DNA from 3 places in the Paenibacillus sp. JJ1722 genome. Region 2 is predicted to be linked to each of the others. Evidence: predicted binding sites of a transcription regulator. Region 2 holds the regulator's gene; each other region holds the start of a gene.
What was found. Region 2 encodes Rex, which represses fermentation and respiration genes when NADH is low (regulators of the CRP and FNR family bind a similar motif). Its sites were predicted from a motif close to TTGTGAAATATTTCACAA; they were not measured.
Positions count from the first base shown of each region.

Region 1 (7,597 bases), 2.1 Mb from region 2:
TCGCAATCCCTGCATCTCCCATACTACGGTTCAGTTCGTCAAACACATACATGCTGACCAACGGCCACATCAATGAACTTCCAGCGGAATTAATCAGGCTAGCAACGAGAAACACTTTCACTTCTTTCGGATAAGACTCCAACCATTTCATATCTTTTGTTTCTCCTTTTGCATCTGACGCCATAAATGGCATTATCTCATTGGCGCTTCACATTCACCACCGTTGAGAAGAAAGTAGCCCCCTGTCCCATATCCGACAGCCGATCAGAGGTTAACACATTGGCACGCTGTCTGCGTCCTTTGCCTTCCCACCATAATCCCTGGCTAATCACTGTACCGGGCAGCATCAGATCGGTGACTTTGGCTTTCAGCTCATACGTCCCCCGATCATTCCATACGGTAACCGGTTCCCCATCCGCGATGCCTCTTGTCTGAGCATCCTCCGGGTGAATTTGTAGCAAGGGCTCCCGCTCCAGCCGCTGATGCTTGGGTAAGTTAGCGAAAGTAGAATTCAGAAAATTATGGTTTGGCGGTGAAATAAACATTAATGGAAACCGCTCGTCCGCTTGCGGTCGATGCTCTCCATCATACCCTTCAATCAGCGGCACATATGAAGGCATCGCGGGCAGACCTGCTTGTTTCATTTTTTTCGAATATAGCTCAATCTTGCCTGAAGGCGTGGTTAGACGATCCAAATAAGTGGCCTTTGGCGACATATCAAGCTTTACAAAAGGTGACTTCTTTAAGGCTTCCAAGGTTACACCGTTGAGATAAGGGTTCGTTGGATTATCCAGCGCGCCTGCGATCATGTCCGCTTCACTTTCCGTAAAGGCAGCTTCGTCAAAGCCCATAGCCCGTCCGAGCAGGCTAAACAGCTCATAATTGCTTTTGCTTTCCCCGAGTGGAGCAATGACGGGTTCCTGCATCTGGACATAGTGATGCCAGTAGGATTTATATAGGTCTGTACCCTCAAAGGAAGACGCTGCAGGCAGCACAATATCGGCATAACGGGCCGTATCCGTAAGAAACAGGTCATGTACGACTGTGAACAAATCCTCTCGTTCAAATCCTTCAGTCACCCGTTCCGAATCGGGAGCTACAACTACCGGGTTACTGCAGTATACAAATAACGCCTTAATCGGCTGTTCCTTCTGTAGCAGCGCTTCTCCGATCCGGTTCATGTTGATCACCCGGGCATCCGGGTTCTGTCGCAGATCAGGACGCGCCAGATTGGCGCCGTTAAATTTGCCATAAGCGCCATTAGAGCGTGACGCTCCCCCGCCGTGCTTTAGCCATTGTCCAGTGAGCGCAGGCAAGCATGTAACCGCACGTACGTTCATACCGCCATTATCATGATGCTGAAGCCCATTACCTATATTGATATACGCTGCTCGCGCAGTTCCGTACATTTCCGCTAAACGGATAATATCTGCTTCCGGCACGCCGGTAATCCGCGAAACTCGCTCTGGTGTATATGTCTTAACATGCTCGCGCAGTTCCTCATGGCCTACCGTGTAGCGATGTAAAAATTCGGCGTCCGTCAGTCCCTGAGCGAACAGCACATTCATAACACCCAGCGCGAGCGCCGTATCCGTCCCCGGATATAACGGAATGAACCAATCCGCCCATTGCGCCGTCCGGTTGCGATGAACGTCAATAACGACCACCTTAGCACCCTTTTTACGTGCCTTCTCAGCCAAAACGACCTGATGCATGTTGGTGCTAATGACATTTCCACCCCACACAATAATGAGGTCTGCATCCTCCGTGTCCTCCGGGCTGGTGCCGCCCTTAAAGCCCATAACGGATGCCCAGCCTTCATTCCCAGCCACGCTGCAAATCGTCTGATCCAGTTGGCTTGAACCCAGCGCATTAAAAAATCGGCGATCCATTCCATCCACACTCAATACGCCCATATTGCCATAAAAGCTGTAGGGGAGAATAGATTCCGATCCGTCCGTACGTATCAGCTCCTTGAATCGACCTGTAATGGTATCGACCGCTTCCTCCCAGCTAATTCGTTCAAACTTCCCTTCTCCTTTGGGGCCTATACGTTTCAACGGATAGAGCACCCGATCAGGATCATATACCCGCTCCGTCATATTGCGAACTTTGTTACAAATAGCGCCTTTGGTAATAGGATGATCCGGGTTCCCAGTGACCTTGACTATCTTTCCATTTTCCTTGTGAAGCAGGAGCCCACACGTATCCGGGCAATCTAACGGGCATACAGCTGGAAAAATACCGTCCTGCTGCTCCGTCATCCGCTGTCCCCTTTGTAAGTCTTGTTGAAGCGTGGCCTCAGGAGGCGCGCTATTGCGATGATCCATAGTGTTGATGCTCCTTTCCGTTACCGTTTCCAAAAATTACACTGCTCTTATCATATCCACAGCTTTGACCTATGGCAAGAGAAGGATTTTCCCACACAGCCGCTCTCCAAAATATTAAAAAAATCCGTCTGCTGCATAGAGCAAAACGGATTTTTTTAAGAATCATAATTTTTTTCGACATCCTGTTTCATCATATCTTACCGAGGGTAAAAGAGATCAAGGCATTATGGGACGAGAGCACACTCATCCTCCATGCCAAATCATGGACCACTCCCAAAAAAAATCCGCCATGACAGGTTTCGTTCCCCCGGGCCTGTCATGGCGGATTTGCTTTGTTTATTGCTGTTTAAAGTGCCGTAATTAAGCAGGATCACTCAACGGATTTGATGTGCAACCGAAGAAGTAGTTGGAGATTCATTCACTGGATGTGCGTTGGCTTGAGGCTTTTTCAAATAGGCCAACCAGTAGGCTCCAGCCACAAACAGGCTACCTCCTACCAAATTCCCCAGCCAGACCGGAATGAAGTTCATAACATAATCTGCCCATGAAAAGTGGCCTGCAAAGATAGCCGCCGGAATGAGAAACATATTGGCAACAACGTGCTGAAATCCAATAGCGACAAAGGCCATGGTCGGGAACCAAATCCCCATAATTTTGCCGCCAATTGAGTCTGTGCTATAAGCCAGCCATACAGCCAGTGCTACGAGCCAGTTACATCCTATACCCGATATAAAAGACTGCAAAAAGCTTTCATGTAGCTTATGTCCTGCCATATCCACCACTTTGTCCAGGTAAGGACCCGTTTCTGTCAAACCCAGCACATGGCCAAAGAAAAAAGCAACGAATAACGCACCCGCAAAATTACTGAGCGTAATAATCGCCAAATTACGAAGCATGGCCCCTGTCTTAATCCGTCCTGCCCATCTCGCCAAAGGAACCGCCATCATATTGCCGGTCAGCAATTCTCCGCCGGCGATCAAAACTAATACCAGACCTACAGGGAACACCGCAGCTCCAATAAAGGTGGCAATGCTTCCCCATTCTTTAGGCGCACTTGCAATAACACGTATATCCAGCAAAAACCCGAGTGCAATAAATGCACCTGCCAAAAATCCCAGTACCACCGCCACAGTCCACGGGTTGTTCGCCTTGGCCACTCCTGTTTCCACCGTCTTTTCGGCAATTTGCCCCGGTTTATAGCTCGCCATATGTCCCCGCTCCTTTAATATCTTTTCACTAAAATGTTCTTCTTTCATATTTTATTTAAAATCAGTGATTATGTTTGTGAAAAAAATCACTTTATCAAGCATTAAAAAAACAGCCCTTGGAAAAAGGACTGTCTTTTCTGTATTATTACATCTACTGCGCTACTACGCGCTTTGCATTTAGTTGTATTCTTCCTTTTCAACTGCTCTCAAGAACCAAATAACTCCACCGAGGCCTACCAGCGCTACGACTACAAGAAAAAGGATATAAAACAAATCCATAAGCTACTTACCCCCTAATCCTTATGCTACTCTATATTGTACTATAAGGATTCGTCCATACGTCTCAGATTGTTGACAAACTTATGAACAATGTCACAGACAAACCGAATTATACAGTAACTGGGTTCCGTTCGGATATTGTAGGCAATGCTTGTAAACCTGCTGCGTTCAGGAAATTCCAAGGCTTGTTATAATGTGGCTGGAAGAAGAAATCGACAAAGGCCAACTGGTCAATGGTCATATGATTTTGAATGGCTACGGATAGCGTGTTAATGGATTGCGTCAAATCCACCTTCGACATAATTTGTGCCCCCAAAATTCTCCGTGTCTCCTGCTCATATACCACTTTCAGTAATACCTTTTCGGAGGTTGGCATAAATTCAGGCCGGTAGCTGTCCTCAATGGTTACAGCTTCTACAGTCATGCCTTCGTCCGTTGCCGCCGCTTCCGTCATGCCTGTTCCTGCAATATTGTCTTCGTAAATTTTGATACCCGAAGTTCCTTGGGTTCCCATGTAGGCAATGGTTGGTTGTACCAGATTACGTGCTACCAGCGTACCCATACGAACTGCGTTGGTTGCCAAAGGGATATAAGCCGTTTTGCCTGTCGGATTATAGCGGATTGCACAACTGTCACCTGCTGCAAACACGTCCGGGCAGCTACTTTGCATATAGTTATCCACAATGATCGCACCGTTAGGCAACATATCTACCTGACCTTTGAGCAGATCCGTTTGAGGTCGGAAACCGATACAGAGAATAACAAGCTCTGTTTCATATTCTCCTTTAGAGGTCACGACTTTACTTACCTTACCGTTCGTACCCTCAAAACGACTCACCGTCTCGCCAAGTACCAGCTTAATGCCGTGCTCCTTCAGGGAACTTTCAATCCGGTCTGTATACTCATGGTCCAAATACTTATTCAATATACGATCAGCACTGTCGATCAATGTTACATTTTTACCGTTCATTTGGAACGCTTCTACCAGTTCAACACCAATGTATCCTGCTCCGACGACTGTAATGTTCTGTACGTGCTGGGCTTTCTCAATGATATCATTCGAATGATTATAGTTTTTACAGAGCAAAATATGATCAAGTTCAATGCCTTCCAGCTTCGGAATAATGGGCCATGATCCTGTAGTCACAATTAATTTATCAAATGTGTCTGTAAATTCTTCACCTGTTTGGAGATTACGTGCATGCAGCGTCTTGCCTGCCGTATCCACACTCGTTACCTCATGAAGCATCTTGGTCTCTACACCCAAGTCAGCCAGTTGATCTGGAGACGAATAAAACAGTCCGTGCGGATCTTTGACGACACCACCTACGTACAGAGCAATACCACAAGATAAGAATGAAATATTATCATTACGCTCATAAACGGTAATTTCGGCATCTGGATAACATTTAGCTGTGTTGACGATAGCTGCCGTGCCTGCGTGTGTACATCCGATAACTGCTACTTTCATGTTAAATTCCTCCTTGGTGTGTGGGCATAAAATGTATAATAATTGTGAATAGTTTCACGTAAACAGCTCGTTAGCGTTTGTGATTTATTTCACTTCATGTGCTTATTATAGTGTGATATTTTTCACATTACAATAGCTTTTTAAGATATTCACAATTTGTCCACATTTAAAAAAGAAAGGATATACGAGTTCAGTCGTTTGCTGAAATGTTTCTTTGCTCCATCCAGTTTTCCCTGTAAGCCTCCTGATTATGCCCTTGGAATCGACCTTCACATAACGCAACACACCTTAGACAAATGCATATGTAGAGAACAAAAAAGGTCCGTTTCCCGGAGACATTCCGGAAATCAGACCCTTTTTAAACATATACGTTGGAATTAAAGCGAAGCTACTATAGCAATTGCTCAATAGCTGCTTTCATCGCTTCTGGTGACTCCTTCGGTTCAAAACGACCCACAGGTACACCTTCACGATTCACAATGAATTTCGTGAAATTCCACTGAATTGTCCCATCTTCCTGTTCTCCAGGTTGTTGCTTTTTTAAATATTCAAACAGAGGCGCTGTATCCGGTCCGTTGACGTCCACTTTGGCGAATATCGGGAAACTAACCCCATAATTCAATTGGCAAAATTCAGCCGCTTCCTCGCTGCTGCCCGGCTCCTGACCGCCAAATTGGTTGCAAGGAAATCCTAATACAACTAATCCCCGATCCTTATATTCGTCATAAAGCTTTTGCAAATCCCCATATTGCGGGGTAAGTCCACATTTACTGGCGGTATTCGCAATAACCAGCACCTTACCGGTGTAAGTATCCAGAGAAACCTCCTGATTCGCTGGTGTTACGGCATTATGTGAATAGACAGACATACAGCATCCTCCTTCGTGTCGCTTGGTTTAGGTTACATAACCTATTTTAACCAAAACGTGACGGACATGCCAACATCCACAGTGACTTTACCGTGATGCCATCACTTCGAGTCTGCGTTCTTCGCGTTCGGAAGCGGACATTTTTGGGCAAGCATAACAATACCGCTGGCCTCCACCTGTCTTGTAATATTGGCAACAGGACGGTTTCATGTAGGTATTTTCACCGGGGCGGTAAGGATTGTCTAATTCAATGAGACGAACCGTAAACGGATTTCTTTTACGCCCGAATACCTCTCCCTCCAGCTCACGTGTCACATACATATAATCTTGTTCAAAGCGCTCCACATCCTGAGGATCAGTCAACGATGGCTGTACTCTATCCTTAAAATACAGCAATGTCAACGGAAACTGTCCCCACATTTGCCCAATAGATGCGCTCCCCACTGCAGCTATTGCCTCCAATATGGGCCGCATCTGCAAACTGTAAAAGTCACGTAACGCTTGCTGAGCCTGTCCGGAAGAATGGTCATCCCCATTGTTCCGCGTATTGTCCAGCTCTGTTAGGTCGATGACCTGGAGGCTAATAGAGGGATATTGACCTTCATAACAAATATGAAATCTGAGATTGGAAACGGACAGGTCCAGACGGCGTTCACACAGAGACACCATAAAATGCTGCGCAAACACGAGGCCACGCAACTGGTTCACAAAATAAACAGCTGCGGTCAAATCGTCTTCAGCACGCAGAAGATCGCTATAGTACTCCATTACAGAGCGGAGCTTCTCTGGTTCAAGCCATTCCGCCACTGGGCCGGAATATACTGCATCCTCCGGCGTGACTCTCACTATTTTCGCTAATTGCTCAAGCTGATTGTAATCCAGTGGTCTCATGGTATGTCCCCTTTAACCTCTTGCCGCTACTTGTGGTCTGGCATCACGTCGCTCGGCAACAGAACCCACGGGTTGCTTCTCTTCCACATTCATTTCCTTTACTGCTTGGCTTACCGCTGGCTGTCCAGCCAAAGCATATGGAAGACAGAGCGGTACACCCGTACGAGGATCTGTTACAATATCCGCCTCAATCCCGAACACCTCGCGCAGCACATCAGGAGACATAACCTCAGTTGGAGTTCCTACCGCCTCGGCCTTCCCTTTTTTGATCGCAATCATATGCTGAGCATACCGGGCCGCATGGTTCAAATCATGTACGACCATAACAATGGTGCGCTCCGCCGAAGTATTCAGATACTCTAGCAAATGCAGCACTTCCAGTTGATGCGCCATATCTAAAAATGTCGTCGGCTCATCCAGAAACAAAATATCCGTATCCTGCGCAAGCGCCATAGCAATCCAAGCACGCTGACGCTGACCGCCAGAAAGCTGATCAATCGGACGATCGTGGAACTCACTCATTCCCGTTACTTGAATGGCCCACTCTACC
Region 1 covers NZ_CP182500.1:5,608,085-5,615,681, forward strand. The annotation lists gene ACM1ND_RS24895 (MFS transporter) at 1-151, opposite strand, end outside; gene ACM1ND_RS24900 (molybdopterin-containing oxidoreductase family protein) at 198-2,330, opposite strand; gene ACM1ND_RS24905 (formate/nitrite transporter family protein) at 2,705-3,538, opposite strand; gene ACM1ND_RS24910 (FAD-dependent oxidoreductase) at 3,927-5,288, opposite strand; gene ACM1ND_RS24915 (glutathione peroxidase) at 5,680-6,156, opposite strand; gene ACM1ND_RS24920 (hypothetical protein) at 6,244-7,047, opposite strand; gene ACM1ND_RS24925 (ABC transporter ATP-binding protein) at 7,060-7,597, opposite strand, start outside.
Region 1: the regulator Rex is predicted to act here: its motif matches at 3,613-3,630, upstream of ACM1ND_RS24905 (formate/nitrite transporter family protein).

Region 2 (7,597 bases):
TTCCCGGTCTGGAGCCCCTTCTTCCCGAGCAACGGCTATGTGATGTTCAGGAAGACGTCATCGTAGCGCTGGCTGTGAAATTTGGCAATACCCGACTGATTGACAATATAAGAATACAGAAGGCGGAGGTGCTTTCCCATGTTTAGAACCATGATGAAATCCAAAATTCACCGCGCTACCGTTACGGAAGCTAACCTGAACTATGTGGGGAGTATCACTATAGATGAAGATCTCATGGAGACATCGGATCTGTTGGAGAATGAAAAGGTTCAAATTGTAAACAATAACAATGGAGCTCGACTGGAAACCTATGTTATCCCCGGACCGCGTGGGAGCGGAGTGATCTGTCTCAACGGTGCGGCAGCCCGTTTGGTGCAGCCTGGTGATACAGTCATTATTATTTCCTATGCTTCCATGTCGAATGAAGAGGCCAAAACATACAAACCAACAGTGGTATTTGTTGATGAACATAATAAACCAGCCCAAACGATGAACAAAGAAGTACACGCGACGATCATGTAATGAATGGGAGTGCGGATGAAACCCGTCTTTTAAGCGAAAAATGTGAGTGTATTAATCCATCTTTCATAAGGGCGGGATGCACATGTTCCAGCATGTATTCGCAGAAATGAACAGCATGTTAGATGATATCGTGAAGCATTACCCATCAGCCCAGGGCTCCCGCAGGCAGGAGCTGCTACAGCACTGGAGTCTGCTGCGGAGAATGAGTGACGGAATTATGGATGAGTGGCTGGCCTTTGAGGAAAAAATGGTTTGCTTGCGTGCGGCCGGATTTTCCGCAGAGACCGATATGTCTGACACTGAGCTGCCTGAAAAAGAGCTGCCAGCTTTTAATCGGGGGCAAGGGTATTATCGATTACTTATGTACCCTGAGGCGATCCAACAATTTGAGCAGGTACTACAGCATTTTCCGAACAGCTGGCAGAGTCGCATGTATATGGGAATGGCCTATTTTCAACTGGATGATCCAGCAGAGGCTGTATTCCATTTTCAGAAGGTGCTGGACCTGACTGAGCAGGCAGGACTAAAGGCGGTCATCTATAATGCGCTAGGCTGTCTGTTGGCAAAGCAGGCTGACGTAGAGGAGGCGCAAAAATGTTTTGCTCTCGCACATCAGTTCGATCCTGCGTTACCCGAGCCGCTGCACAATATGGAAGCCTGTTTGTCCGGTACCGAAATGCTTCGATACGACAGCTCCATGATGACCTGGATGTAGTTGTCAGACACCGAGTAAGACGATGCATGCCCACCTCCTCAGGCGGCGTGTGCATCGTCTTTTTTGGCTGTCTTAATTTCCAAACAGGCGATCTTCTGCTATGCTAATATATAGAGTTATTATTTTTGTAAGTGTCATAAGAAAGGATTAAGCCCGAATGAAATTTGCGGTATTGGATTTTGAAACGACAGGCACCCAGTCCGCGGATGACATCATTCAAGTCGGACTTGCAATTATAGATCATGATAACAGCATTTCCCGTGTTTACGGCTCTTATGTGAACCCTGGCAGATCTATTCCACCTTTTATCACTGGATTGACCGGAATTACAGACGATGACGTCAAGGATGCTCCTGCACTTGAAGAAATGATGATGGAGCTCGTGCCTATGCTGGACGATGTTGTGCTGGTCGGTCATAATGTGGCGTTTGATTTTAATTTTTTGCAAAACGCTCTGGATCGGTGCGGATATTTACCGTTTAGCGGAAGAATCTTGGATACAATGGATTTTCTGAAAATTATGTTTCCATCGCTATCTTCGTATCAGTTGGGTTTTGTGTCTTCTGAGTTCGGGCTGGCGCATGATCGCCCTCACCAAGCAGACAGCGACGCGTTGGCTACGGCTGAGGTGTTTTTAAAGTGTCTGGGTGAGCTTCAAGCATTACCTCTGATAACGATACAGCGGCTTAGTGATTTGTTTGCAGAGGAAGACAGTGACCTTGGATGGTTTCTTGATGGGGTGCGTGAAGAGAAAGAGCTTGATCCTATTCAGGATTTGGAGGGACATCAGTTTTTTCGTCAGCTTGCGCTAAAAGTGGAAGATTGGACGGAGCTAGCTGCACCGCGTAGAGAAGATGACCCGAATCCACTTTCAGGTGTTTCCTTTGAGGAGTACATGGATGATGTGCGGGACAATTTGCGTTCATCCTTGAGCCAATATGAGGAGCGCGAGGCGCAGATACAGATGATTGAGGGTGTAAATCAGGCACTGAGTGAAGACAAGCATCTGCTGATCGAAGCAGGTACAGGAACAGGAAAGTCTCTCGGTTATTTGCTCCCATCGCTGTATCACAGTGTAAAAAAAGGACAGCGCGTTATGGTAAGTACACATACGATCAACCTGCAGGAGCAATTACGCGAGCGCGACATTCCTATGCTGACCAAGGTGATTCCGTTTCCGTTCCGGGCTGCTATTTTCAAGGGTCGGGGACATTATTTGTGTCTGCGTAAGTTTGAACATAAAATAAACAGAAGAGACTTCGCGACACCGAAGGAAGACTTAATTACAGCGGCTCAGATGATCGTCTGGTTGACGCTAACAGAAACCGGTGATGATGAAGAACTGAATCTGAGCAACCGTGGAGGGGATTTCTGGGAAACGGTGGCGAGTGATTCAGAGTCCTGTCTTGGTCGTTCTTGTCCATGGTTCCGCAAATGTTATTATCATCGTGCACGCCATGAAGCAGGGATAGCGGATGTCGTTATTACGAATCACTCTAAGTTGTTCACAGACGTCAAAGCCAGTCACCAGTTGTTGCCGAGCTATGAACATCTGGTGATTGATGAAGCCCATCACCTGGAGGAAGTAGCTGGTAAGCACCTAGGTATGCATATGAAATATTTCACACTCGTGCATACACTGACGCGACTGTTCAAAGACAGCAAGAATGGACAACTGCCTTCACTTCGTCAACAGTTGGCAAAATCGGGGCACGAGAAGTCGGCGGATTGGGCTTCAACCATCGACCAGATGTATCCGCTCGTGTTAGAGGTTAAGGAAACTTGGGACCTGCTAAGCGACAAGCTGTTTGGCATGTTGCCAGAGCGAAGCGATGCGACACCGGGTGAAACAGGACAGTTTTCTTCCCGTCTCAAACCTTCGGCCAAGCCTGCAAAGTGGGATCAGGCGGGTGCTTTGGAAAATCAGCTATATGTAACGATGAGCGAAATTTTGCGCAAGGGCGACAAGCTGATGCTGGACGTCAAGGAAGAACATGACGATTATGCGGCAGATAGCCTTATTACAGATATCACGGGTCTGCTCAAGGATTTGGCGGGAATCCGAGAAAATTTGCGCTTTTTTATCCGACTCGATGATGAAACAACCGTATACTGGCTCGAAGCGAGTGGGCAATTCCGTAGTAAATCATTGCAATTTTATGCGGTGCCCGTCGATGTGAGCCGCCAGTTGAAAGAAATGTTTTTTGACAAAAAAAGAAGCATTATTCTGACGTCTGCTACCTTATCGGTAGATAAGTCGTTTCAGTACATGATCGATCAGCTCGGCTTGCAGGAGGCCGCAGATCAAGAGCGGCTGATGACTTCGCAGCTCCCGTCACCCTTTAATTACAGGGATCAGGTGTTGCTGGTCATTCCACGGGATTTCCCAAGCGTGAAGGGCAGTGTAGGAGATGCACACTTTGTAGATATGCTCGTTAGCTCTCTAGGAGCGACTGCTCAGGCGACGCGGGGGAGAATGCTCGTTCTGTTTACTTCCTATCGGATGCTCCGGCAAGTGTATGAGCCGCTCAAAGAGGCCTTAGCATCCAGCGAAATTACTGTGCTGGGACAAGGTGTGGACAGTGGGAGTCGCAGCAAGCTAACCCGCCGTTTTCAGGAAGCCAAAGCTTCTGTATTGCTGGGAACCAGCAGCTTCTGGGAAGGCGTCGATATTCCAGGAAAGGCTCTGACTTGTCTGGCCATTGTTCGCTTGCCGTTTCAACCGCCGAATCACCCGTTGCTGGAGGCAAAAAGCGAGCTGCTTCAGCAGCAGAAGAAGAATCCATTTATGAAGCTGTCTGTACCACAAGCGGTCATTCGCTTCAAACAGGGATTTGGTCGGTTAGTACGTACAGCGAGCGACCACGGGGTCGTTATCGTTTACGATACGCGTGTGATCGAATCCTATTACGGAAAGCACTTTTTGTACTCGTTACCGGGACCAAAAATGGAGCATATGCCATCGGAGCAAATGGTGCCCCGCATCGCCGAATGGCTCCAATCCGCCCCGGAGACAGAGGCATAACGGACGGACACTAAGTATGTTCGTTACAATTAGGGGGAGCAAGTATGAAATCAGATAAAATTTCAGAGGCTGTCGTACGGAGGTTACCCGTATATTTACGTTATCTGAATGCACTTCACAAACGGGAGGTGGCTACGGTCTCTTCTCAAGAGTTGGGACAGAGGCTAGATTTGAACCCGGCCCAAATCCGTAAAGATCTCGCCTATTTTGGAGATTTTGGTCGGAAGGGTATCGGTTATGATGTTTCTTATCTAATTGAGAAAATACGCCATATCCTGAAAATCGACCAGCAAATTAATGTCGTATTGGTCGGTGCGGGTAATCTGGGGCAAGCCCTTTCGAATTATAACGCTTATTTAAAAGACAATATGAAGATTGTCGCAGTATTTGATGCGTTTCCGGATAAGGTAGGGACCAAGATCAATACATTGGTCGTTCAACCGATGGATGAACTGGAAGCGACTGTGAAAGAAAAAAACATTCGAATCGGGATTATTACCGTACCTGATTTTGAAGCACAGCACGTGGCTGACAGGCTTATTGAGAGCGGAATTGGAGCGATCCTGAACTTTGCACCGACTACTCTCAAGGCACCGGCCAACATTCGGATTCATGCCACAGACTTTACAACTGATTTGCTTAGCCTCGCTTATTATTTGGAGGACGGAAAGGAAGAAACACAATATGACAGTGAATAAATGGATGATTAAAAACGGCTCTTTTGCCGTAAATGGATCAGAAGCTGGGGTAGTCCATGGTTTTATGATTGTGGAGGATAGCCGTATTACTTATATTGGCGAAACTTTGCCTGCGGGTGAGGAAGAGACGGAAGCGATCGATGGTAAGGGGCTATTGTTTTTACCTGGTCTGATTAATACTCATGGTCATGCGGCGATGTCTCTGCTGCGTGGGCATGGAGATGACTTGGCACTTCAAGTATGGCTTCAGGAGAAAATGTGGCCTATGGAAGCCAAGTTTACATCTACGGACGTGTACTGGGGTACGTCCTTGTCTGTGCTGGAAATGCTGAAAGGTGGAACAACGACCTTCCTGGACATGTACGATCATATGGATGAGGTGGCTCGTGTAGCTGAAGAGTCAGGTATTCGTGCAAGTCTGATGCGTGGAGCAATTGGACTATGCTCGGAAGAAGAACAGCGAATCAAGCTGGCTGAGGCCGTGACTTTTGCGCGTAACTGGCATGGTAAAGCAGACGGGCGTATTACAACGATGATGTCTCCGCACGCGCCATACACATGTCCACCTGCGTTTATTGAAAAATTCGTACAAGCAGCGCATGATCTGGACTTGCCACTGCATACGCACATGTCTGAGACGATCGCCGAAGTGGAGCAAAACGTACGCGACTACGGTTTGCGTCCAGTTGCACATTTGGATAAGCTTGGCTTTTTCTCCCGTCCTTCGCTTATTGCCCATGGCGTTCATTTGAACGACGAAGAAATAGCTTTACTGGCTGAACGTGGTGTAGCGGTTTCGCACAATCCGGGTAGCAACTTGAAGCTGGCAAGTGGTGTGGCAAGAGTGCCTGAATTGCTGCGTGCAGGGGTTACTGTTTCTCTCGGAACGGATGGTCCTGCCAGCAATAATAACCTGGATATGTTCGAGGAAATGCGTCTGGCGGCACTTATTCACAAGGGTGTATCCGGTGACCCTACGGCAGTTCCTGCAAGTGAAGCGCTGCGTCTGGCAACAGAATACGGTGCAAAGTCGATTGGTTTAAAAGAAGTAGGAGCGTTGGCAGCGGGCAACAAGGCTGACTTTATCGCGTTGGATCTGAATCAGGCACATTTCTTGCCGCGTACAGATCTTATTTCCCATGCGGTATACTCTGCAAGCGCCAAGGACGTGGCTCATGTGTGGGTAGACGGTCGCCAGGTTGTGAAAAACGGCGAATGCCTGACTATGGACGAGGAACGTATCAAACATGAGGCACAAGCCGCCTTTGAAGGGCTGCTGTCGCGCTAATTTAGGTGTCACATCCCCTTAGAGAGGAAGCACAGGTTTGAAAAATAAGAAAAAATGGATAGCGGTCGCCATTTTGGCCGTGATACTGATCCTGGTCAGCATTTTCTGGTATTATTCCTATGTTACTCAAGACCAGGTGGCTGAGAAAAATGCCGCTATCATTAAGGCCAAGCAATCAGCTGGTCTGGTTAGCACGACTCAAACATGGAAGTCTGTGTGGGATCAGGTATATTGGGTGGTTCAGGGGAAAAATGCACAGAATGAAAATATAATGGTGTGGGTTCCTTTTCAAAAAGTGGAAGGACAACCTAACGTACCTGCCGCAGATAATAGCGGTGTTCACACCGAGTTGCTGAAGAACGGAGTCGATGAGCAAAAAATGACGGCAATAATTCAGCAGCAGCTTCCAGGTGCAAAAATTGTAAGGCTTCAGCCGAGTGTGTTCAATGGCGAATATGTGTGGCAGTTGTTTTACGATGATGGAAGTCATCATTACTACACCTTTTATCGTTTCTCAGATGGGGTAGCGACGGGTGTGAAATATACTTTGCCCAATAACTGAGCTGGTGTGAGGATTGGCAAATGTGGAATGAATGACTAGTAAATGATTAAAAGCTCAAGAAAAAGACGTAAATACGACAAAATTCGTATTTACGTCTTTTAGTTTTGCTATGCCGTAAAGCTGGCTGAAAGCCAGTGAAGCATCTTTACCTATCCATCTTCTCTCCTAGGTCAAATTCATCTTTGTGGCGGGCAATAGCGGAGTGGAGGATTTGAATCTGGAGAAGCGGAGCGTTCGCCTTTGCCGCCGGATTTTCCCCATAAGAATCTAATCGAAAAAATCCGGTGGCAACAGCGATCGTAAGATCAAATCCTACACGCAGCGTCTCGCCTCCACCATAACCAAAGATTTTGCCTCATCACAACTCCTCCACACATTGCCTTCGATATTAGATATACGTTATGATATACTATATTTTATAAGTGATAGACAAAAATGATAGAAAAAAGAATTGCTGATCACTATAAGATCATGCAATTTGGTTGTTTGTTGACATTCGTCCCGTTTCTTCTGGGTTTTACATTTTGAGAGGAGGATGTTGTTTGAAATTGCGTGCAGTTCCTATCGTTGTGGCGGCAGTTTTGGCAGCTTTGCTGCTATTTGGGGGATGGTTCATTTACCGTCAGGTTACAATGCAAAGTCCTCTGGAAAAACTGGTATCTCAATATCCAGGCGTGACAAGCGCTCAAATAGATATTAAACAGGATCAGGTTGTATTGAAACTAGATCTCAAACCGCAGGCGGATGTGGCCAGATTGGTCGATGTGGTTAAGCAAAAAGGACAATC
Region 2 covers NZ_CP182500.1:3,548,920-3,556,516, reverse strand. The annotation lists gene panC (pantoate--beta-alanine ligase) at 1-146, shown strand, start outside; gene panD (aspartate 1-decarboxylase) at 139-522, shown strand; gene ACM1ND_RS15790 (tetratricopeptide repeat protein) at 605-1,237, shown strand; gene dinG (ATP-dependent DNA helicase DinG) at 1,395-4,262, shown strand; gene ACM1ND_RS15780 (redox-sensing transcriptional repressor Rex) at 4,307-4,960, shown strand; gene ACM1ND_RS15775 (amidohydrolase) at 4,947-6,248, shown strand; gene ACM1ND_RS15770 (DUF5590 domain-containing protein) at 6,286-6,810, shown strand; gene ACM1ND_RS15765 (hypothetical protein) at 7,353-7,597, shown strand, end outside.

Region 3 (7,597 bases), 160 kb from region 2:
GTGGATTGAACGGTTGTTGATGCTGCTTCTGCTCCTACAGGGGCTACTGCGGCCACCTGAGCCACCGCAAGGGCGGTGAGCATGGTCCATTTCTTGAAATTCATTGTCTGTCTCCTTCTATCACCAAATTATTATCATTCCCGTAAAAAGTCATACTATTAGACGCGTCAGTTGTTAAAAAGTTTCTGGAAATTTTGCTGATCATGAAAAAAAGGGAACTTTCTCCTGTGACTGCAAAAAATTCAACAACAAAAAACCGCCGCCCATCTGACCTGATGTGGCGGCGGCTTCATTACTAGGAAATAGCTTTTGAACCATTTACATTATGATGGACGACAGACAGCATTCTTTCCTGCAGTCTCCAGACGACCCTCTTCAATGAGTCGGTAAGCACGTTGAACTTCTTCATCTGTAGGAGATGGAACTCCCTCCAACGGATACTCCTTACCAAGCATTTCCCACTTGTAAACACCCATTTGATGGTAAGGTAATATTTCGAATTTCTCGACTCCGTTCAACGTTCCGATAAACCGTCCCAAATTCAATAAATCTTGCTCGTCATCATGAATACCCGGTACAAATACGTGTCTAATCCACATTTTGCGCCCTTGCTCAGACAACCAGCGAGCCGTACTTAACATACGGTCGTTAGACTTGCCTGTAAGCTTAATATGCTTGTCATTGTCAATATGCTTAATATCCAGTAGCACCAAGTCTGTTACGTCCAGCAGTTCATGGATACGGCCCGCGTCATTAAAGCCGTTACTGTCCAGTGTCGTGTGCAAATTCCACCGACGTTTCACTTCTTTGAACAGCTCTGCGACAAAATGAGCTTGCAGCGTCGGTTCTCCACCGGATACGGTCAATCCGCCTCCTGAAGAACGGTAATAGGCTAAATACGGCTCAATCTCAGCCAATACCTCCTCCAACGTCATCGGATTACCTTCATTCAAGGCCCAAGTGTCCGGGTTATGGCAATATTGACATTTCAACAAGCATCCTTGCATAAAGAGCACGAAGCGGATGCCGGGACCATCGACGGTCCCGAAGGTTTCCAATGAGTGTATGTGACCTTTCAACATGTTGCATCATCCTTCCCGCATCCGCTATGCGTGCGTCATTGTAATACTTATTTACATTGTACCGTGGAAAGTACGGTTAATAACATCCAATTGTTGTTCACGAGTCAGCTTGATAAAGTTAACGGCATAGCCGGAAACACGAATCGTCAGCTGTGGATAGTTTTCTGGGTGTTCCATTGCATCCAACAGTTGTTCGCGAGCAAACACATTGACATTCAGATGATGTGCGTGGCTTCCAAAGTAGCCATCCATCATCGAAACAAGGTTTGTTTTGCGTGTTTCTTCTTCTTTACCCAGTGCTTTAGGCACGATGGAGAAGGTGTTCGAGATACCATCTAGACTGTGTTCATAAGGCAATTTAGCCACGGAACTCAGAGATGCCAAAGCACCTTTTTTATCACGGCCGTGCATTGGGTTTGCCCCTGGTGCAAACGGTTCGCCTGCTTTACGTCCATCCGGTGTTGTACCTGTTTTCTTACCGTACACTACGTTGGAAGTAATAGTCAGTACAGATTGAGTAGGAACCGCATTACGATAAGCTTTATGCTTGCGAATCATGCTCATGAAGCTTTCTACCAGTTCCACAGCGATGTTATCTACACGGTCATCGTTGTTACCGTAGCAAGGGTATTCGCCTTCGATTTCAAAGTCAACAGCAATCCCTTTTTCGTTACGGATTGGTTTAACTTTTGCAAATTTAATGGCACTCAAGGAGTCGGTAGCAACTGACAGACCCGCAATACCACAAGCCATGGTGCGGAGAATATCACGATCATGCAACGCCATTTCAATGCGTTCGTAGCTATATTTATCATGCATGTAGTGAATAACATTCAAAGTGTTCATGTACAGTTTTGCCAACCATTCCATCATAGGTTTGAAGCGGCTCAACACTTCTTCATATTCCAGAACTTCGCCTGTAATGGCTGGGAATTCAGGCCCTACTTGGACGCCAGATTTTTCATCTTTACCACCGTTAATTGCATACAGCAGAGCTTTAGCCAAGTTGGCACGAGCACCAAAGAATTGCATTTGTTTACCGATTTTCATTGCCGATACACAACAAGCAATACCATAATCGTCTCCATAAATCGGACGCATCAGATCGTCATTCTCGTACTGAATGGAGCTAGTTTCAATAGAAACTTTCGCACAATATTTTTTGAAGCCTTCAGGCAATTTTTCCGACCACAGTACAGTCAGATTCGGCTCCGGTGCAGGTCCCAGATTGTAGAGGGTGTGCAGGAAACGGAAGCTGTTTTTAGTTACCCGAGTTTCTCCAGTTACGGACATACCACCAATGGACTCAGTAACCCAAGTTGGATCTCCACTGAACAGTTCATTATAGTCAGGTGTGCGCAAGAACTTAACAATACGCAATTTCATAACAAAATGATCGACCAGTTCTTGAGCTTGTTCTTCTGTCATTGTACCCTCTTCCATATCACGTTGAGAGTAAATATCAAGGAAGGAAGATACACGTCCTAAGGACATTGCTGCACCATTTTGTTCTTTGATTGCTGCAAGATATCCAAAATATACCCATTGGAAAGCTTCTTTCGCATTGTTAGCAGGTTTTGAGATATCAAAACCGTGTTCAGCAGCCATTTGTTTCAGTTCATTCAAAGCACGAATTTGTTCGGAAATTTCCTCACGCAGACGAATTACATCTTCTTCCATGGAATCAACTTCAAGGCTTTTCAGTTGCAGTTTTTTATCTTGGATCAAGAAGTCTGCACCATACAAAGCTACACGACGATAGTCACCGATAATACGACCACGACCGTATGCATCTGGCAGACCAGTAATGATACCAGCTTTACGAGCTGCTCTCATTTCATCTGTATAAGCGTCAAATACACCTTGGTTGTGAGTTTTACGAATATGAGTGAAGATATCAATGATACTTTCTGGTACTTCAAAACCATAGGCTTTGCAAGCGTCGATCATCATCCGAATTCCACCAAACGGCTGCAAAGAGCGTTTGAATGGAGCATCTGTTTGTACACCGACAATTTGCTCTTTATCCCGGTCCAGATAACCCGGCTTATGTGAAATAATAGTGGATGGCGTATTCACGTCTACATCAAGCACGCCGCCGTTTGCCAGCTCTTTTTTGGTAAGATCGGATACAATATCCCACAGTGCAGTTGTGTTGGCGGTAGGACCAACCAAAAATTCTTCATTGCCAACATAAGGTAAGATATTGGTTTCAATAAAATCGTTGACGTTGACTTCTTTAGTCCATTTGCCTTTTTTAAAACCTCTCCAGCCAGATTGTTGCTCTTGTAATTCTCTCTCAATCACCGACATGTAAATCCCTCCAAATTGTTTGGTCTTCCGGACTTGTGATTTTTTTCACGATAACGCTATTTCTTGAGCCCGGCCTGTTCACCGATGCCTTACGCTCAGTGTCGGGACCTTTCTTACACCCTTATTGTAGAATAATGATAGAGTGTAGTATGTGATAAAAATCACAACATGAGTGATTTTTATCACTTTATTTTCCCTAGCTTCGCGCCTATATCCTTAGCCTTGCCGTTCACCTCCCTTCCCAAACCAACAGGCCCTCTATATAGAGAGCCTGCATCGGTATTGAACGAGAAAATGCTTTTTCACAAGCCTCTTCGTACCTATTATATTATTGGTCAAAACGTCCGTAGAAGGCATTGCGATAGACATCAGCCAACTCCGTAACCAGTGGCAACTTCGGATTCGCAGTTGTACATTGATCTTCAAATGCGCGGTCAGCCAGATAGTCTACACGTGATTCGAAATCCTTCGCATCGAAACCGATTTGTTGGAACGATTCCTCGATACCGAGTGTTTTGTTCATCTTACGGATTGCTTCGATCAAGCTGTTAACCCCTTCTTCGGTGGTGCGTGCAGGCAGTCCCAGTATGCGCGCGATTTCTGCATAACGCTCATCCGCAACAAAGTGCGAATATTTAGGGAACGAAGCAAATTTTGTCGGTTTTTTCGCATTATAGCGAATAACGTGCGGCAGCAAAATGGCATTCGTGCGGCCATGCGCTGTATGGTATTGTCCACCCCATTTATGTGCAAGACTGTGGTTAATACCCAAGAATGCATTAGCAAACGCCATACCAGCAAGTGTGGAAGCATTATGCATTTTTTCACGAGCCAGCTTATCACCGATCAGAGCCGATTGTTCTAGGTATTGGAATACCAATTGAATGGCTTTAATTGCCAGACCATCTGTGTAATCATTAGCCATTACGGACACGTAAGCCTCGATAGCATGTGTCAGAACGTCCATACCTGTGTCCGCTACAGCTGTTTTAGGCAGCGAATATACAAACACTGGGTCAATAATTGCCACATCAGGAGTCAACTCATAGTCAGCCAGCGGGTACTTCGTGTTACCCAGGTTTTTGTCCGTAATTACTGCAAACGATGTAACTTCGGAACCTGTACCCGAGGTTGTAGGGATAGCTACAAATTGTGCTTTTTGGCCCAGACGTGGGTACTTGTAAATCCGTTTACGGATATCCATGAATTTTTGTTTTAAGTTATTGAAATCAGTATCTGGATATTCATAGAACATCCACATGCCTTTAGCCGCATCCATTGGCGAACCGCCGCCCAGTGCGATGATGCAATCCGGTTGGAAACGTCTCATCATTTCTGTACCACGTTCTACCGTAACTGTCGATGGATCTGGCTCTACTTCAGAGAACACTTCGATAGCTACCGGTGTTTGGCGTTGATGCAGATAATGAATAACACGATCCACATATCCCAGTTTTACCATCATAGGGTCCGTGATAATGGCTACACGTGTGATATCAGGCATTTTAGCAAGATACTGTGTCGAATTTTTTTCAAAATAGATTTTGGAAGGTACTTTGAACCATTGCATATTCACCGTCCGTTTCGCCACCCTTTTCACATTAATCAAATTGACTGCCGATACGTTCGACGAAGTCGAGTTACGACCGTACGAACCGCAACCGAGTGTCAACGAAGGAAGATTGGTGTTGTAAATGTCGCCAATCGCACCATGTGTGGAAGGTGCATTTACAATGATACGTCCTGTTTGCAGACGGTTTGCGAAGCGGGCGATAACGTCCTCATCGTTCGAATGAATAGCGGACGAGTGGCCCATGCCCCCGAATTCCACGACTTCAGCAGCGCGTTGAATACCTTGTTCCGCATTTTTTACTTTATAGCAAGCCAATACAGGACTCAATTTCTCCGCAGACAATGGGAATTTTGTTCCTACCCCTTCAATCTCAGCGACCAAAATTTTAGTTCCTGCTGGTACTGTGATACCACTCATTTCAGCAATTTTCACAGCAGACTGCCCGACGATTGCTGGGTTCACTGCACATTTCTCGACATTCATAGCTCCTTGAGTGAGCTTAGCTGCTTCTTCTTTATTTACAAAATAGCAGCCGTTAGCGATCATCAATTTTTTCACTTGTTCGAAGATTGGCTCTTCGATAATAACCGCTTGCTCGGAAGCACAAATCATACCGTTGTCAAAAGATTTAGAGAGGATAAGATCGTTCACGGCCTGCTTGATGTCTGCTGTTTTTTCAATAAAGCAAGGCACGTTACCTGGGCCTACACCCAGAGCAGGTTTACCGCAGCTATATGCCGCCTTAACCATGCCTGATCCACCAGTTGCCAGAATCAGAGCCACATCCGGGTGATTCATGAGTGAATTTGTCTTATCCATCGATGGAGCTTCAATCCATTGAATACAATCAGCTGGAGCACCATGTTTGACGGCTGCTTCGAGCAAGACGCGGGCTGCTTCCGCACTACACGATTGAGCAGATGGATGGAAACCGAAAATGATTGGGTTACGTGTTTTAATGGCAATCAACGCTTTGAACATCGTAGTCGAAGTCGGGTTTGTCACTGGAGTGATCCCCATGATAATGCCGACTGGCTCTGCTATCTTTTGAAAACTGTCAAAATCATTGTCTTCAATGACACCGACGGTTTTTTCATTTTTGATACTATGATAGACATATTCTGTTGCAAACATGTTTTTGGTGATTTTGTCCTCGTACACACCGCGTCCTGTTTCTTCAACAGCCAACTTCGCCAGGTACATGTGTTTATCCATCCCTGCGAGTGCCATAGCTTGTACGATTTCGTCAATCTGTTCCTGATTCATACTCATGAAAGCTTGCTGTGCCCGGTTCCCCCGGTCAATCAGCGTTTGAATATACTGCTCTGCGCTTTGCTCTTTTTGGATAACCTCGTTTTTAACAGCCATTTCCCTCATCCTCCTGTTATCTCGTGTACTATCTCTTGTTCACGCACTGATCGTAACACAGCTTTTCAAGATATATTGTGATTTTTTTCACAATCTATTTAAAATTTTATTTTATGAAGTGAATTAAATCACAAAGTTTGGAATTCTGCCACTTTTACCCCCTCTTCTTGCCCCAAAAACGCATTGCGCAGGTATATAATGAATTTGAATTGATCAAGTTGCAGATAAAAAACATAGGATACAAAGGGGAAATGGACGATGAGAAACCCTACAAATGTAATGGAAGCCCGCGGCAACACCTGTTGCTTCTCGGAGGCCAGCTTCAACCGGTTGCAAGTGATGATGAAAGATCGAGTTATGCCAGAAAGCTCGCATCTGTTCTGGGAAGGAGATACAGCGGATAAGCTGTTTTATATTAAGCGCGGACGCGTGAAAGTAACCAAAACAACGGATGAGGGTAAGGAACTTATTCTATATATGTATCAAAGCGGCGATCTTGTTGGTCAAGCCGATCCATTTTTCGGTACTAAGCATTCCTTTTCTGCTGAGGTTCTGGAAGACAGTGATATTGGCGTAATCGATCATACAGATCTGGAGCTACTTATTTGCCAGCATTGTGATTTTGCGATTGACTTTATGAAATGGATGGGTTCGCATCATCGCATTACTCAGACTAAGTTCCGCGATTTGATGATGTACGGCAAGCCTGGCGCTTTATGTTCAACACTCATCCGTCTATGCAATACCTATGGTGAGCCTCACGGCGAACATATCCTGATTCATAAAAAAATTACTCATACTGACTTATCAAATATGATCGGTGCGACTCGGGAAAGCGTAAACCGGATGCTTAGTGATCTACGTAAGAAAAATGCAGTTGAATATGATAATGGCATGATTGTTGTCAAGGATTTGGAAATGCTGCAAGGCGTATGTCATTGTGAATTGTGCCCTCGTGAGATTTGCCGCATATAATAAATCGTTTTTTACGTAAAAGGGAGTGTTATAAGCCATTATAGCTTATAACACTCCCTAATTTATTTCCACTCCTCTACTTATACAGAAGCAGTTGCGAAGCATTTTAACAATAGTCCTTCTTCTGGCAACACACTTTTTAAAACTGTAAGCATAGATAACTTAAATTCCCCATCTCATAGCTTCTATGGATGACCTTGGCTTTGTTTGCAGGATTACCACTCCCCATTGCAATAAACAACGGTACAAAGTGCTCTGCTCTTGGTACGGCCTGGCGAGCATACGG
Region 3 covers NZ_CP182500.1:3,705,926-3,713,522, forward strand. The annotation lists gene ACM1ND_RS16585 (copper amine oxidase N-terminal domain-containing protein) at 1-104, opposite strand, end outside; gene pflA (pyruvate formate-lyase-activating protein) at 324-1,082, opposite strand; gene pflB (formate C-acetyltransferase) at 1,134-3,395, opposite strand; gene adhE (bifunctional acetaldehyde-CoA/alcohol dehydrogenase) at 3,724-6,336, opposite strand; gene ACM1ND_RS16605 (Crp/Fnr family transcriptional regulator) at 6,595-7,311, shown strand; gene ACM1ND_RS16610 (DODA-type extradiol aromatic ring-opening family dioxygenase) at 7,451-7,597, opposite strand, start outside.
Region 3: the regulator Rex is predicted to act here: its motif matches at 3,429-3,446, upstream of pflB (formate C-acetyltransferase).